4 regions of the Nocardia sp. NPDC059229 genome follow, and region 4 is predicted to be linked to each of the others. Evidence: riboswitches for the same ligand, from Rfam matches in the RefSeq annotation. Region 4 holds a riboswitch; each other region holds the start of a gene.
What was found. A riboswitch is a leader RNA that binds a small molecule or an ion and turns the genes downstream of it on or off. The one in region 4 is predicted to bind magnesium.
Positions count from the first base shown of each region.

Region 1: another riboswitch for magnesium. It lies ahead of ACFXHE_RS02670 (hypothetical protein); the one in region 4 lies ahead of ACFXHE_RS08835 (MgtC/SapB family protein).
Region 2: another riboswitch for magnesium. It lies ahead of ACFXHE_RS16525 (hypothetical protein); the one in region 4 lies ahead of ACFXHE_RS08835 (MgtC/SapB family protein).
Region 3: another riboswitch for magnesium. It lies ahead of ACFXHE_RS13175 (NRAMP family divalent metal transporter); the one in region 4 lies ahead of ACFXHE_RS08835 (MgtC/SapB family protein).

Region 1 is NZ_JBHZAK010000001.1:560,855-564,724, forward strand. Features, by position in the region: gene ACFXHE_RS02665 (magnesium transporter MgtE N-terminal domain-containing protein) at 1-1,264, opposite strand, end outside; M-box (ykoK) riboswitch at 1,368-1,546, shown strand; gene ACFXHE_RS02670 (hypothetical protein) at 1,827-2,240, shown strand; gene ACFXHE_RS02675 (DUF3558 domain-containing protein) at 2,338-2,850, opposite strand; gene ACFXHE_RS02680 (DUF3558 family protein) at 2,850-3,374, opposite strand; gene ACFXHE_RS02685 (DNA polymerase domain-containing protein) at 3,635-3,870, opposite strand, start outside.
Region 2 is NZ_JBHZAK010000006.1:226,739-230,608, forward strand. Features, by position in the region: gene ACFXHE_RS16515 (BTAD domain-containing putative transcriptional regulator) at 1-802, shown strand, start outside; gene ACFXHE_RS16520 (MFS transporter) at 887-2,125, shown strand; M-box (ykoK) riboswitch at 2,205-2,389, shown strand; gene ACFXHE_RS16525 (hypothetical protein) at 2,745-3,530, shown strand; gene ACFXHE_RS16530 (ABC transporter permease) at 3,567-3,870, shown strand, end outside.
Region 3 is NZ_JBHZAK010000004.1:404,400-408,269, forward strand. Features, by position in the region: gene ACFXHE_RS13165 (xanthine dehydrogenase family protein molybdopterin-binding subunit) at 1-851, shown strand, start outside; gene ACFXHE_RS13170 (DUF6636 domain-containing protein) at 836-1,261, opposite strand; M-box (ykoK) riboswitch at 1,449-1,627, shown strand; gene ACFXHE_RS13175 (NRAMP family divalent metal transporter) at 1,969-3,741, shown strand.
Region 4 is NZ_JBHZAK010000002.1:540,066-543,935, reverse strand. Features, by position in the region: gene ACFXHE_RS08845 (nitrate/sulfonate/bicarbonate ABC transporter ATP-binding protein) at 1-1,152, opposite strand, end outside; gene ACFXHE_RS08840 (hypothetical protein) at 1,166-1,411, opposite strand; gene ACFXHE_RS08835 (MgtC/SapB family protein) at 1,408-2,121, opposite strand; M-box (ykoK) riboswitch at 2,323-2,498, opposite strand; gene ACFXHE_RS08830 (MFS transporter) at 2,571-3,791, opposite strand.

The DNA.
Region 1 (3,870 bases), on a different contig from region 4:
GACGCCGCCAGTCCTCGGGAATGACATCCTCGAGCACATCGTCGACGGTGACCACGCCGAGCACCCGATCCGCGTCGTCCACCACCGGCACGGCGTACAGGTTGTAATCGGCCATCAACAGGGCGATGTCGGTGATATCGGTGTCGGGCGCGACCCGCACCGGATCGTCGTCCATCAGGTCGGCGACCGGCGTCGCCGGGTCGGCCTGCAGCAGCGCGATCACCGAGACCACGCCCACCAGCCGGCCGGAGTCGAGTACGTGCACCTTCAGCAGGGCCTCCGGCTGCACTGCGTGCGCGGCGGAGACCACCGAAAGCGCCTGTGCCGCCGTAGCGTCCAGCGGACACGAGACGAAGTCGACGTTCATCAGCCCACCGGCGCTGTCGGGATTGAACCCCATCAGCGTGACGACCTTGACGCGCTGCCCGGGCGGCATCAGATCGAGCACACGCCGGCGGCGCGATTGCTTGAGCTCGATGACGGAGTCGGCCGCGTCGTCGGCGCGCATGCGCCCGAGCAGCGCTGCGACTTCCGCATCGGACATGTCGTTGAGCAGGCGGCTGGACTTGTCGGAGTCGAGCTCCTCGAAGACATCCGCCTCCAGTTCAGGGTCGTCGTGCACTTGATCCAGGATCTCGTCCTGCTCGTGCTTGTCCGCGTCCTCCAGCAGGTCGGCGATCTCAGCGGGCTTGAGCCCGCGCAACCGGCTGCTGAGCCGCAGGGTCAGCGACTGCTCGTGGCCGATCAGCGGCTCGAACGCCTTCCAATCCCGGGAGGCGTGACCGCCGCCGGACTTGATCAGCCCGAAAAGGCGCGCTGGGCGGCGAGTGTCCAGTCGCGCCAGCACCCAGCCCGAACCGGAGTCGTCGGGCACACCGACCCGATCGAGCTCGACATCGTAGGCGCGCACCAGCTCCACCGCCTCCACATCGATCAGCCGGTGACCCAGGATGTCCGCGCGCAGCAGCACCTCACCCGCACGCCGCTCGAAGGACCGCAGGTCGACCTTGTTGACCGAGAGGACGATGCGATCGGCTTCGAACAGCCGGATACGTTCGGCGGAGACGAACACATCGCGCCCACCCATCCCGACGACCACGCCCATCACCGGCGGATAGGCGTCGCCACCCGGCAGGCGCACGATGAGGTCGTCCACCCGGCCGATGGTCTCCCCCGACGCGGCGATCACCGGCGCCTTCAGCAACTGCGACAGATGCACCGTCGCAACCGATTCCGGCTTCGACGATACTGTGGGTTCGGTCATATGCGCTCCTGACTCGGCGACCCGGAATTCCGGCGGCCACGGGCGAACATTGCATGTCCGAATTGACGAATCAATCCTCTACTGCCAGACTTTGCGGCGTCAATCAGCACCTCGCTAGGCGAGGCTCCTGTACGAACACAGGCCACTGATCCGACGACGTCGAGAGACGCCCAGGGTTAGGACAGGTTTCCCCGGATTAAGGGGTCACCCGAAGTGGCTTCCCAAGGCCTTTCATTGGGGATACGTCGTGCAGTGCCGAAGCTCTGACGAGAGGGGTGCTCGCCCTCCGGCCTGCTGGCGTGGCGACTCCTCGTGTGCACCCTGGTCAGCGCCCTCGTGCGCTCCGGCCGCAAGGAGGTGAGGACGACCCATGACCCCCGGCGATAGTCCGTATCCGAGTGATCGGTTCCACTCACCCGTTTGCGGGTGAAAACACGCCACACGACTCTGACCTTTCACCACACCACGCACGATGCGTATCCCCATTACGCGGCCGTGTAATACGTGCTGGCCTTTTCACCCTCATTCGAAATCATCCACCCAGAATTTCGGAGGTTCGCCAATGAGGAAAATCACCGCGTACACCCTGGCCGCCGTCCCCGCCCCGGGCCTGCCCGCGCCGGGGCTGAAGACCGTCGCGAGCCAGGCTGACCAGGATGCCGCGTTCTCCGCAGCGGTCAACCAGTTCGGTCTGGCCACCTCGGTGGGCACCCTGATCGGCACCCTCATCGGCGGCGCGGCCGGTTGCGCCATTGGCGCCGCGGGCGGCGCCATCGCCGGCGTCACGGTCATGTCGGTGCCGACCGGCATCGCGGGCTGCCTCACGGGCGCCGCCATCGGCATTCCGCTGGGTGCGGCGGCCGGTCTGGTGCTGACCGGCGTACCCGCCGCCATCGCGGTCGGCATCGGCCTTGCCCAGCGCCTGTCCGCGCCCGACTCCACCCCGGCTCCCGCCGACGCGGCGCCTGCCGTCTAGCGGGCGGGTCCGATTGCATCGGTGAAACACGTTGCGGCGGTGAGTGTCTCGACCATCGCCGCCGCTGTCTTCTTGTCCGGCAGCAGGTTCGGGACGGTCACACACCGTCTACCGAGAGGGTGGCCTGCATGAGAGTCATGGCCCCCGCGCACGGGTCCGGTTGCGCCGCGTGGTCGCGGTTCTGGACCCACCAGGTGACAGTGCCGGTGTCGGAAGTGGTCACGGCGCAGGTGCTCGGATCCTTCGGGTCACGCCAGTACATGCCGCCGAAGTGCTTGATCACCAAACGCTCGACCTGATAACCGAATTGGTCAGCGATCTGGACCTCACGGCTCAAGGTGTCGTTCTCCAGCCAGGCGTAGGTGATGTCGACCGCACCGCCGTTCGGACTGGTGGCGGTCCAGTTGCAGATGGTGGGGGCGCTCTGCTGCTCGATGCCCGAGACGTGCAGGTTGCTCGCGATCTTCTGATCCTCCAGCGGGCCGCAGCCGGCCAGCAGGTTCGGGGCGTCGGCGGCGCGCACGGGTGATTCCTTCGGGCCCTGCGAGCACCCCGAGAGTGCGGCGATCAGTAAGGCCGCCAAGGCGATTCGTGTTCGAGCCCTACGCATTACCCCTGCCCAGCCTTCGTCAGAGTGGACGCCGCCAGCTGTTCCAGTCCCTTGCAGGGCTCCTTGGCGGTCTCGGTGATCGCGGCCCGCTCGGACCAATCGATGAAATCGCTGTCCCCGAACGGAAGTGCCACCTCGCACGACTGCGGCCCCTGCCATTCGATGCCGGATTGCCCGGCCACCTGAACGTCGGACGGGCGCGCGTCGGTGATCCGGGTCCGGCGGTCCGCGAGCGGACTGCCCCGGAACCAGTGGAATACCACCGCGTAGTCACCGCCCGCGGGCCGCTGCCACGCGCATCCCAGCGGATTCACCGCCACTCGCTGCAGCCCATTGAGCCCGGTCGCCTGGCCGACATCGGCATCGGCCACCCCGCCGCACAGTCCGATGGTGTTCGGTGCCGGCATCACCGCCGCCTTGGATGTGGTCGTCGCCGGGGCCGCCTGCTGATTCGACGAGCCGCCGCAGCCCGCGATCGCCGCCCCGATCAGGGCGATCCCCGCCACCGCGCCCACCGCTCTCATCACGCCGACCAGCGTAGGCGAACCGCCCGAATCATGCGATCGGCGACACCGCGGACACATTGTGCGCCGAGAGACGCCCAGGGTTAGGACAGATTTCTCCGGATCAAGGGGTAATCCTGCGCCGACGCTCGTAACTCTTTCCGGTATTCGGCGACACCCCCGGCGCTCGCCTATTTCCGCGTGCCCTTTCTCGAATACATGCGGATTCATCCAGTACGACGCCGACGAGCACCTGCTGACCCGGGACGCGGCGGCCCGAGTCAGTTCTCCCGGCGGGCGCGGGCGCGGCGCTTGCCCTCGTGCATGGCCTGCACCCGCGCCACCGGGATGGTGTGCCCCTCGGCGATGAGATCGGCTGGGAGAGACTGGGGTTCGGGCATGGCCTCGGCCCAGGGATCGCGGTCGCCGAGCATCTTGGCCGCCGTGCGAATCGTGAAGTCGTGCGGGTCGACGTCGGGCAGGTCCGCCCAGGCGACCGGGAACGAGACGGTCGCGC
Region 2 (3,870 bases), on a different contig from region 4:
GCTGGAGAGTCTGGGCGAGCCGCGCGGGGTGAGCCGGGCGCTGCTGCACCTGGCCCACCACAGGATCGAATCCGCGGGGCTCGCCGCGGGTGCTCCCCTCATCGCCCGGGCCGCCGAACTGCTGACCCCGGGCCTGGGGGCCGAGGAGGTCGTGGGTGTGCTGCGCCGCGCCGCACAGTTGCATCTGCGGGAGAACGACGTGGACGGTGGCGCCGCCTACCTCGCGTCCGCCCGGAGGTGGGTGGATGCCCAGGTGCCCGAGGGAACGGCGCAGTGGCTGCGCGTCGCCGAGGCCGATCTGGCGCTGCGGCAAGGCGAACCGGGCACGGCGATCGAGCTGTACGGTCGATTGTTCGGCGACGACGGTCCGCTGCGCGGTGCCGACCGCAGTCCGGCCGCAGCATTGGCCACCGACGAAATCCTGGGGCGCACACACTATGCGATCGCACTGGTCGGAACGGGCCGAATCGGCATTGCGACAAGGCAACTCGAGATCGCCCGCGACCTCGCCGCCACCGCCGCACCACGACTGCTCCCCGTCGTCGCCGTCGGCTGTGCGCTGGCCGCCCTCGCCATCGGCGCACCCGAGCCGGCCGCGCGCCTGCTGGGAGCCATCGACCAAGTGACCGGCCGCATCACGAACGGCAATCCCGGTCCCGACGTACGCCAGGCGTACGCCCTCGCCCGGAAAGCCCTGGGACAGCAACGATTCCTGTCCGCCCTGAACGAAGGCCGGCGCACCCCCTGCGACCAGGTCAGCGTCCTATTCGAGCAGGCCCTGTACCAGCGCGCTGTCAGCTGACACCAGCGTCGCATCAGCGCCGCCCGGAAGTGTTGCGAGCATGGCGAACACCACCTCCTCATCCGACACGAGCAGGTGGAAGTAATGGCAGCCCCCATCGCTTCCACCCACGAATCCGCCGGCGCCGGAACCCCGATCCGCAATTGGCTCGCCGTCGCGGCGGTATCCACCGCCACCTTCGCGATGGTCACCGTAGAGGCCATGCCGGTCGGCCTGCTCACCCCCATCGGTCACACCTTCGACGTCTCTCCCGGTGCGGTCGCACTGACGATCACATTGCCCGGACTCATGGCCGCGGCGGCCGCGACCACCCTGCCCGTCGCGATCGGAAGATCGGACCGGCGTACGGTCCTGCTCGGGCTGATCGGGCTCATGCTGGCCGCGACAGCGGTCTCGGCGCTGGCACCGGACTTCGCGATCCTGCTCGCCGCACGTGCCGTCGCCGGCATCGCCATCGGCGGCTTCTGGGCGCTGGCCGCCTCGTGCGCGGTCAGACTGGTTCACGCGCACCACATTCCACGAGCGATATCGCTCGCGTTCGGCGGTGCGACAGCGGCCAACGTGCTGGGCGTGCCGGCCGCGACGCTGATCGGCAATCTGAGCGGCTGGCGCGTCGCCTTCGCCGCACTGGCCGGATTCGGCGCGGTGGTCGCCCTCGCGCTGCGGCTGCTGCTGCCGCCCCTGCCCGCCACCGAGGTGGTCCGCCCCCGCGCCCTGGCGCGGCAGTTGCGCACACCGGCCGTCCGCGCCGGCGTCATCGCCACCTTCCTTCTGGTGGGTGGGCATTGGGCGGCATTCACCTTCGTCCGGCCCATGCTGCAGGACATCTCCGGTCTGGGCGCCGGGGCAATCGGGCCAGCGCAGCTGGCCTTCGGCTTGGCGGGCGTGGCCGGAACGTTCGCGGGCGGCGCCGCCGCCGGCCGCGACCCGCGGCGCGCCCTGGTCGCCGCTGCCGCCCTGCTGGCGATGACACTCGCACTCTTCCCGCTCATCGCGACCACACCGGTCAGCGGCATCGCAGCACTGCTGGTGTGGGGCACGGCATTCGGTGCGATTCCGGTCGGCGTGCAGACCTGGATCCTGCAGGCCGCCCCCGACCATCCCGAGGCCGCGACCGCCCTCAATACCGCCATGTACAACCTGGCCGTCGCCCTCGGTGCGCTCACCGGCGGCGTGATCGTCAGCTTCACATCGGTGACCGGCGTCCTCGTCACGGGCGCGCTGCTCGGCGTGACCGCCATCGCCGCGGTCATGATCGGCGGGCGGCAGCTGACGCGGCGTGCCGGTGCCCTGTCAGCGACGTCGGCCACAGTCGAAGAATGAGAATGGTGATCGTCGGAGCCACCGGACCGCCGAATCCGGCGCGGTTTTGACTTTTAACGAGTCTTTAACTAGGTTCCCTGTTGCACCTCGATAGGCGAGGCTCCTGCACGAACACAGGCCACTGATCTGACGACGTCGAGAGACGCCCAAGGTTAGGACAGATTTCTCCGGATCAAGGGGTAATCCAAAGTGGCTTTCCGATTCGGAACACTGCGATTCGGAACACGTCGTGCAGTGCCAAAACTCTGACGAGAGGGGTGTGCGTCCGCCCCGAGAGTTCCGGGCGACCTCCCCCGTGCGTTGACGAATCGCGTTCTACCAGTGAGGAGGTCGGGTAGCACGATGGCACCCGATGATGACCCGGGATCTCCGGGTCGGCCCCTCCGCCTCGGTCCGGGCCGCTAGCCAGCACACCAACACCGCGTCGATATTTCGACGCACGTAATTCTCCGATATCACGATGCCGCCCGCGCGGCACCGGACTATTCGCATGCACATTTTACGAATGAATTCGGAGATTCGCATATATATCCGACCCGTCGGCACCACCGTGCCCGACGGTATTCGACGCTGCCCGGAAACCGATGCGGGCAGCGGTATCCCGAGGGGAAACATCCCGATGAGAATTCGCCTGCTCGCATTCGCCACCGCGGCGATGACCACCGCCGGACTGGTCGCCCCTGCCGCCGCTTCGGCCGCGGCACCCGGACCGGACGTCCGGCTCGCCGACGCTGTGACAGCTCAGGCCGTGTCCGGCGACGCCCGGATCGTGGACCGATCGGTGGTGCTGCGCACCGACCTCGGCACGCTCCGAACCACCACCGACCAGCTGCAGATCCTCGACCCGCAGGGCGTGGTGGTGGGGGCGATCCCGCTGACCATCACGAAGCAGGACACGACGTACCCGATCGACGCCCGCATCGACGGCGACAGCGCCACCCTCACCCCGCGCCCGGATCGGGCACGACCGGTCAGCACCGAGGAACGACGCATCGCCGCGGAGCTGCACGCCGCCGCGCAGACGCAAGCCGAAGACCCTGCGGCACAGCAGATTGCCGATCCCGACAGCTTCGAGGATCGGATGAATACCGTCTTCCAGAATGTCAACAACGAGCTCACCGTGGCCCTGGCGGTGGGCACGCTGCTGGGTGCCGTCATCGGAGCGCCGCTGGGCTGCGTCCTGCTGGGCGCGGGTCAGGGTCTCGCGGTCGGCGCATTGACGTTGGGCACGTTGGCGATTCCCGGCGCCGTCACCGGCTGTCTCGAGGGCGCGGTGGCCGGGGCCGGAATAGGCGTCGTGGTTTTCAACCTGCTCATCGGCGCACCGGCGGTGCTGGCCTCGGCCGTGCACGCCTACAACGTCATGACCGCACCGCCCGCGGTCGCCGCCGAATCGACCAACTGAGTTGCGACGAAGCCGCTCGGAGCGAGGTGAACAGCAATGACTCTCGAATTGGCAATTCCGGACCGCCCCAAGACGACTCCCGAGGTGCCGCGGGCACGCGGCCGGCTCCGAGCGGTGGACTACCTGATCATCGGCGCGGGCGTGCTGCTGATCCTGCTGGTGCTGAGGCTGTTTCGGGACATGTCGGTGCCCTGGACGCCGGATACCGGAACCGAGGCCGTATCAACCGATCCCGCGAACCTGCCTTATTACGCGGCCCGCACCACGCTGCGCATGTTCATCGGCCTGGCGGCGTCCATCCTCTTCACGCTGATCGTCGGCCAGTGGGCGGCGCGCTCGC
Region 3 (3,870 bases), on a different contig from region 4:
TGTTCGCCATGGAGTCGGTGATGCACGAGCTGGCCCGCCGGGTCGACCTCGACCCGCTGGTGTTCCGCGAGCGCAATATGATCGGCCCCGGCGAGCCCATGGTCAACCCCGGCGGCCACGAGGAGGATCTGCACATCGCCAGTTACGGCCTGGACCAGTGCTTCGGCATCATCCGCCGGGCCCTGGCCGAACCGTTCCCGCCGGCCCCGGCGGGCTGGCTGACCGGCAGCGGCGCCGCCCTGTCCATGATCGCCACCGGACCACCCGGCGGACACTACGCCGACGCCCGGATCACATTGCTGCCCAATGGTTGCTACGACCTGGCCGTGGGCACCGCGGAATTCGGCAACGGCACCACGACCGTGCACCGGCAGATCGCGGCACAGGAGTTGGCCACCGTCCCCGACCGCGTCGCCATCCGCCAGTCCGATACCGATGTGGTCCGCCACGACACGGGCGCGTTCGGGTCCACCGGCACCGTGGTGGCAGGCAAGGCGGTGCTGTACGCGGCGCGCAAGCTCGCCGCCACCTTGTGTGCCACCGCCGCAACACATCTCGGCGTTGCCGCCGAGGACTGCGAGCTCGGCGCGGACTCGGTGCGCTGCGGCAATCGCCGCATCTCCCTGCAGGCGCTGCACACGTTGTCGGCCGAGTCCGGGGAATCCCTTGCCGCGGACGGACATTGGGGCGGCACGCCCCGCTCGGTCGCCTTCAATGCGCAGCTGTTCCAGGTGGCGGTCGATCCCGATACCGGCGAACTGCGCATCCTGCGCAGCGTGCACGCCGCCGACGCGAATTGGCCCTGCTCACGCACTATCGAAAGCCGTAGTGCCCGTCAGTGGATGGTGTAGGCCTGCCGGGAGAGGCGGAAGCTGTGGCCCGCCCCGGCGCATTCGACGTAGTCGGTCGTGCTCAGGCAGGTGAGGCCGCCGACGGTGATGTTCGTGCCGTAGTCGAGGACCGCCGCGGTGGATTCGACCAGACGGTCGCCGTGGCAGTGGAAGTCGACGACGCCGGTGCTCTCCAGGACCAGGCGGTCGCCGTACTGGAGGTGGCAGTTCTCCGGCCGGGGCGGGGTGGCGTAGTCGTGCTCGGAGATCTCGCAGGCCGCGGTGGTCGCGGAGACGATGCAGCCGATATTTCCCGACGGCGTGCGGAACCGCACGAAGTCGGGCGGTGCCGCCTGGGCGATCGCCGGGCCCAGCGTGGACACGGCGATCAGGGCGGCGGCCCCGGTCAGGGCACGGATCGGAAATTGCATGTCGACTCCCCGGTTCGGCAGGTTGACCGGTTGATCGTCGCCACCGCCGGATGCGATAACGGACCGGGTGACCATGAATGATTGCCACGGAGTGGCCGTGCCCGAACCGGGTTGGGGCACAATGGATTACGAGGAACCGACCGGCCCGGATTTGACAAGCGGAACGACCGGGCTCACCATTGCCCAGTCAGCACCTCGCTAGGCGAGGCTCCTGTACGAACACAGGCCACTGATCCGACGACGTCGAGAGACGCCCAGGGTTAGGACAGATCACCCCGGATTAAGGGGTGATCCGAAGTGGCTTCCCGGGCCGCGAGCCCCCGGATACGTCGTGCAGTGCCGAAGCTCTGACGAGAGGGGTGCAGGGTCCACGCCGTCGTGCGGGGCCCAGATCCCTCTTGCCGCGCGCGATGCGACACCCGATGTAGTGACGTCCACGTACGTCCCGGCGGCAAGGAGGTGAGGGACGAACAATGAGTTCCGGCGATAGTCCGTATCCGAGTACGGATTTCACTCTTCTGACGTCCCCGGCTTGCCGCATTCCGGTCACCGGCTGACCCGTTTCCCGCACAGGCGTGCCCGGCGTTCCACCGCCGGTCAGTAGCCCGCGCGTGCCCCGGGCCGGCCGATCCGTGCCCGAACTCGCTCGGCGGCCGGGCGTATTCCGCACGCCCGCACATCTGATGATCGAAAGCGAGGGACAGGCCATGGCCTTCTTCGCGAACGGCTCCAGCCGCCGCACCTCCACCGTCGCCGTGCCCGCCGCAGCCGGCCGGCCCGCCGCCGACGTCCACCCCACCGGCGCCGTCATGGACAGCGCGCACGTCGGCGACATCGTCGGCGCGCTCGGCTCCATCGGCCGGCACGACACCCTCGAAGGCCGTTCCCGCCGCCAGCGCTTCCGCATGCTGCTGGCCATCATCGGGCCCGGCCTGATCGTCATGGTCGGCGACAACGATGCCGGTGGCGTGGCCACCTACGCGCAGGCCGGACAGAACTACGGCATGGCGCTGGTCTGGACCCTGGTGCTGCTGATCCCGGTGCTCTACGTGAACCAGGAGATGGTGGTCCGTCTCGGCGCGGTCGCCGGAGTCGGCCACGCGCGCTTGATCTTCGACCGCTTCGGCAAGTTCTGGGGCGCGTTCAGCGTCGGCGATCTGTTCATCGTGAACGCGCTCACCATCGTCACCGAGTTCATCGGTGTCTCCATGGCGCTCAACTACTTCGGGCTGCCCAAGGGCATCGCCGTGCCGCTGGCCGCGGTCGCGCTGTTCGCCATGGTGGCCGGCGGTTCGTTCCGGCGCTGGGAGCGGTTCCTGTTCGGGCTGATCGCGCTGAACATCGTCATGTTCCCGCTGGCATTCCTGGTGCACCCCAAGGCATCTCAGGTCGCGCACGGATTCCTGCCGTCATTCCCGGGCGGGCTGAACTCGACGCTGCTACTGCTCATCGTGTCCATCGTGGGCACCACGGTCGCGCCGTGGCAGCTGTTCTTCCAGCAGTCCAATATCGTCGACAAGCGCATCACTCCCCGCTGGATCCGCTACGAGCGCATCGACCTGTGGGTCGGCATCGTCGTGGTCATGGTCGGCGCGGTCGCCATCATGGCGGCGACCACTTTCGGCCTCGCGGGCACGGCCGCGGCCGGCAGCTTCACCGATGCCGGGGCCGTCGCCCACGCGCTGCACGACCACGTGGGCACCACCGCCGGCGCGCTCTTCGCAATCCTGCTGCTGGACGCCTCGCTCATCGGCGCCAACGCCGTCGGCCTGGCCACCACCTACGCCCTCGGCGACACCCTGGGCCGGCGGCACTCGCTGCACTGGAAGGTCTCCGAGGCGCCGGCCTTCTATATCGGATACGCGGCACTGCTCGGCGTCGCCGCCGCGGTGTCGTTCAGCCCCGATCACGTTCTGGGCCTGCTGACCCAGGGGGTGCAGGCGCTGGCCGGGGTGCTGCTGCCGTCGGCGACGGTGTTCCTGGTCCTGCTCTGCAATGACAAGGCCGTGCTCGGCCCGTGGGTGAACACGGTCAGGCAGAACATTGTCGCCGGGGTCATCGTCTGGTCGCTGGTGCTGCTGTCGCTCGCGCTGACCGCGGCCACCTTCTTCCCGGACCTGACCACCACGACCCTCGAAATCGGCTTCGGCGCCGGCGCGCTGGTCGGCGTCCTGGGCGGGGCGGGCATGCTCATCGCCTGGCAGCGCGGCCGGCGTCGCCGGGCCGAGCGGACCGCGGCCGAGCTCGGCGGACTGGATCCGGATCAGGTGGAGGAGCTGGACTCCACTCGCCTCACCAAGGCCGAGCGCAAGGCCATTCTGGAGGCGGACCGCGACACCTGGCGCACCCCCGCGCTCGACACCCTGGCGCGACCGGCGTTCTCCACGGCGCGCACGGTGGGCATGTTCGCCCTGCGCGGCTACCTGCTGCTCGCGGTGATCCTGGTGGGCGTCAAAATCTTCCAGTCGATCGGCGGCTGATCAACCACGGCGCGGCCGCAGTTCCTGCACATCGTCACCGATGCGCTTGGGCTGCGGCCGTTTTCGATGAAGCTCACGTTTTCGATGAAGCTCAGCAGTGTGCGGGATGAAATCGGACGGGATCACACA
Region 4 (3,870 bases):
CACCGTCTGATCGCTGCTGCCCACCAGCGCCGAGCAGATGGTGCGCACCAGCGGGGCCCGCCGGCGGGCCTGCGCGGCGAAAATCGCCTTGCTGGACTGGATGTCGGCATTGGTGAAGTTCGCCCCGACATTGGTCAGCATCACGTCACCGGACTCCACCAGCAGCAGACCCAGCAGCGCCGCCGCGTCGACCAGCGGCATCAGGTCGTCGAGCTCGAAATTCAGCTCGTCGGCCACCACCGGCAGGTCGGCGCGGCCGTCGCTGCCGTACACCAGCTCCAGCAGACCCGCGATCCCGCCGACCGAGGCATCCGGCAGCGGCACCGCGAACGGCGTCAACGTATCCGCCGGGGCCGCAGCGACTTCGGTGTCACGGCCGGTGAGCAGACCGTAGATCTGATCGACCAGCGTCTCGAACCCCGGCGTGCGGCGGCTGCGCGGGCGCGGCTGCTCCACCGTGATCTCGGCGATGATCCGCCCCGGATTCGACCCCAGCACCACCACTCGATCCGCCAGCTGCACCGCCTCCTCGATGTTGTGGGTCACGATGCACACACACTTGGTCGGAAAGTCCTCGGTGGACCACAGATTCACCAGTTCGGTGCGCAGATTCTCCGCGGTCAGCACATCCAGCGCCGAGAACGGCTCGTCCATCAGCAGCAGATCCGGCTCCAGCACCAGCGCTCGCGCGAACCCGACCCGCTGCCGCATACCACCCGACAGCTCCTTGGGATAGGCGGTCTCGAACCCGTCCAGGCCGATCCGGTCGATCGCGTCCAGCGCCCGCTGCCGCCGCTGCGCCGGAGCCACCCCGCGCGCCGCCAGCCCCAGCTCCACATTGTCCTGCACCGTCAGCCACGGCATCAGCGCGAAGGACTGGAACACCAGCGCCGCACCCGGATTCGCGCCCCGCAACGGCTGCTCTCGGTACCGGACCTGCCCGCCGGTCGGGGCCAGCAGCCCCGCGATCAACCGCAGCAGCGTCGATTTCCCGGACCCCGCCCGGCCCAGCAACGCGACGATCTCGCCCTGGCACAACTGCAGATTCACCTGATCGAGCACGTTGAGCCGCTCCCCGGACGCCCCGGTGAAGGACATGTCGATATCGGTCAGATCCATCAGAACCTGGCCGGTGGCAACGGTATCGGTCATGACATCCTCCACGTCACAGGGAGTAGCGGCGCTGCGCCAGCGCGTACAGCCGCCGCCAGAACAGGCGATTGATCCCGACGACGAACGCGCTCATGGCCAGCACGCCGACCAGGATGCGCGGCCAGTCGCCGTCGCGGGTGGCGTCGGCGATGTAGGCGCCCAGACCCGTCACCGCGGCGAACACCGCCGCATCCGCCCACCGCGACCGCGGCCGATCCAGCACCCCGCGCGACGGATACGACCGCAGCGCGGCGTTCACTCCTCGGCCTCCGCCCGCAGCGGCACCGTGCGCCACCCGACACTGGTCACCGACGGCTCCAGGCTCAACCGGCTCACCGCGGCCTCCATCTGCCGGTCGTCGCGGCGGTCACCGGTCAACTCCGCCCGCACCTGCACCCGGCCCGGGGAGGTGTCGTGGCTCGAGATCGACACCAGCCGGAAATCGGTGCGCGTCAGCGACTGCACCAGCAGCGCCCGCACATGCGCCTCGTGCGCGTCGTCGGTGTCGGCGTGGAAGCCGTACAACGCCTCCTGCGCCTCGACCTCGTCGACACCGGGGCGATCCACCGTGCGCGCCACCGTGCGCAGCGCGGTATTGACCACCACCACCGCCACCGTGCCCGCCACCGCGGTCGAATACATGCCCGCACCCGCGAGCGCACCCACCGCCGCCGCACACCACAGCGTCGCGGCGGTGTTCAGGCCGCGGATATTGAACCCGTCGCGCAGGATCACACCCGCGCCCAGGAAGCCGATACCCGAAACGATCTGCGCCGCAACACGAGTCGGATCCGCCGAGGCGCCGTTGAAGCCGTGCGCGGACAGCAGCACGAACAAGGTCGCCCCGGCGGCGACCAGCGAATTCGTGCGCAGTCCGGCCATCCGGGCCCGGAACTGACGCTCGAACCCGATCACCGCGCCCAACCCGACACCCGTGCCGAGCCGCAGCAGCATTTCCCACATGGTCATCTCGATCTCCCAGCGGAGGACGGCGCACTCCGGACTCGGACGCTACCGGGGTACGGGTAGCGGCCAGGAGAGTGCAGGAGTGACGCCGAGTGAACGATTGGCTAACGGAACTCGATCCGGTCCATCGGGCACGACCACCACCTCCTCGACGCCACACGTACGCATGCCAGGGGAGTGGGACCGGCGCGACATCGCCGGTACGGGTACCACCCCTCGTAAGACCTTCAGCACTCCACGGCGTAAACCCGCCACGGGTGGCGGGAGCCGGTCGGGGCATCCCCTTAGCTCGGGGAAACCTGTCCTGATCCGGGGCGTCTCTCGACGTTCGGGATCGCCGGCCTGTATCCGTGAAGGAGCCTCAGCTAACGACGGCACCTTGCGACCAAAAGTAAACACCCGCCCGCCGCGATCGGCAACCCGACGTGAGCGCCGTCGCATTCGCGCTCCCGCTAGCGTCGCGCCTCGACCGCGACCCGCGCCACCAGCCGCACCACACACAGCACCGCCACCACCGCCGCGAAGATCTGCACCGCAGCCAGCAAACCGGTCGCGCCCGCCAGCAGGCCGACACCGATGACCGGGCCGCCGCTGCCGCAATAGGCCATCACGAAATAGGTCGACAGCACATCGGCGTGCCGATCGGCCGGCGCGGCCGCATTGATCGCGGTCAATCCCGACAGGAACGCCAGGCCGTGACCGGCCCCGGCCAGCACCGTTGCGAACAACAGCAACGGCAGCGAGGAGACCGCGCCCGCGACCGCCAGCAGTACCAGACCCACCGCCAGCAGCGGGAATCCCGTGAAGTCCAGGGCCCGTTCGGGTTTGCCGTAACCCACCAGCTGCGCCACCGCCCACGCCGCGGGCAGCAGCGCGGCCGCCGCGCCACCGACCACCAGATTCGCACTGCCCGACAGGGTCGCGGCATAGGTCGGGATCAGCGTGAGGAAGACGCCGACCACCGCGAAACCCAGGAACGCGCCCGTGCCCGCGGCCGCGAAGACCGCACCCATCCCGGCCGGGATACTCGGCCGCCGTGGCCGCCACGGGGTGACCGCCGCGGTCTCGGGCAGCGCCGCCACCGCCACCGCGGCCGGGACCAGCAGCGCCAGCTCCATCACGAACGGCGTCACGTACGGAGCCGGAAGATATTGCGCCAGAACAGCTCCCAGTACCGGGCCCAGGCCCATGCCGCCCGCCGAGGCCGCCGCCGACACCAGGGCCGCGCGGCGGCGGTCACGGTGCGGCTCCAGCTCGGTCAGCGCGGCGGTGAGCGCGCCCGAGGCCGCACCGACCGCCAGCCCCTGCAGGATGCGGGCCGCGAACAACCACACCACATCGGTGGCCAGCGCGAAACCCAGCGTGCCCAGCGCCGCCAGGGCCAGCGCGGGCAGCAGAATCCGGCGCCGCCCCAGTGCATCCGAGGCCGGACCGGCGATCAGCAGCGCGGGAATCAGCACCCCCATGTAGACCGCGAACACCAGCGTCATCACCAGCGGTGAGAACCCGAACCGATGCGCGTAGCCGTGATACAGCGGTGTGGCCACATTCGTGCCGGTCAACAGGATCAGCAGTGTGTAGGCGGTGCCCCAGAACCGCGCACCGCTCCCGGGCGGTGAATCCTGCGGTGCGGCAACGTCCTCGGGGGCTGTGGTGGATTGCTCGACGGTCATGGCGTCCTCCCGGCACAGACATGTTCGATAATTCCGAACATAACAGGATGTTCGGATTTTGTGAACATGTGGACTAGCC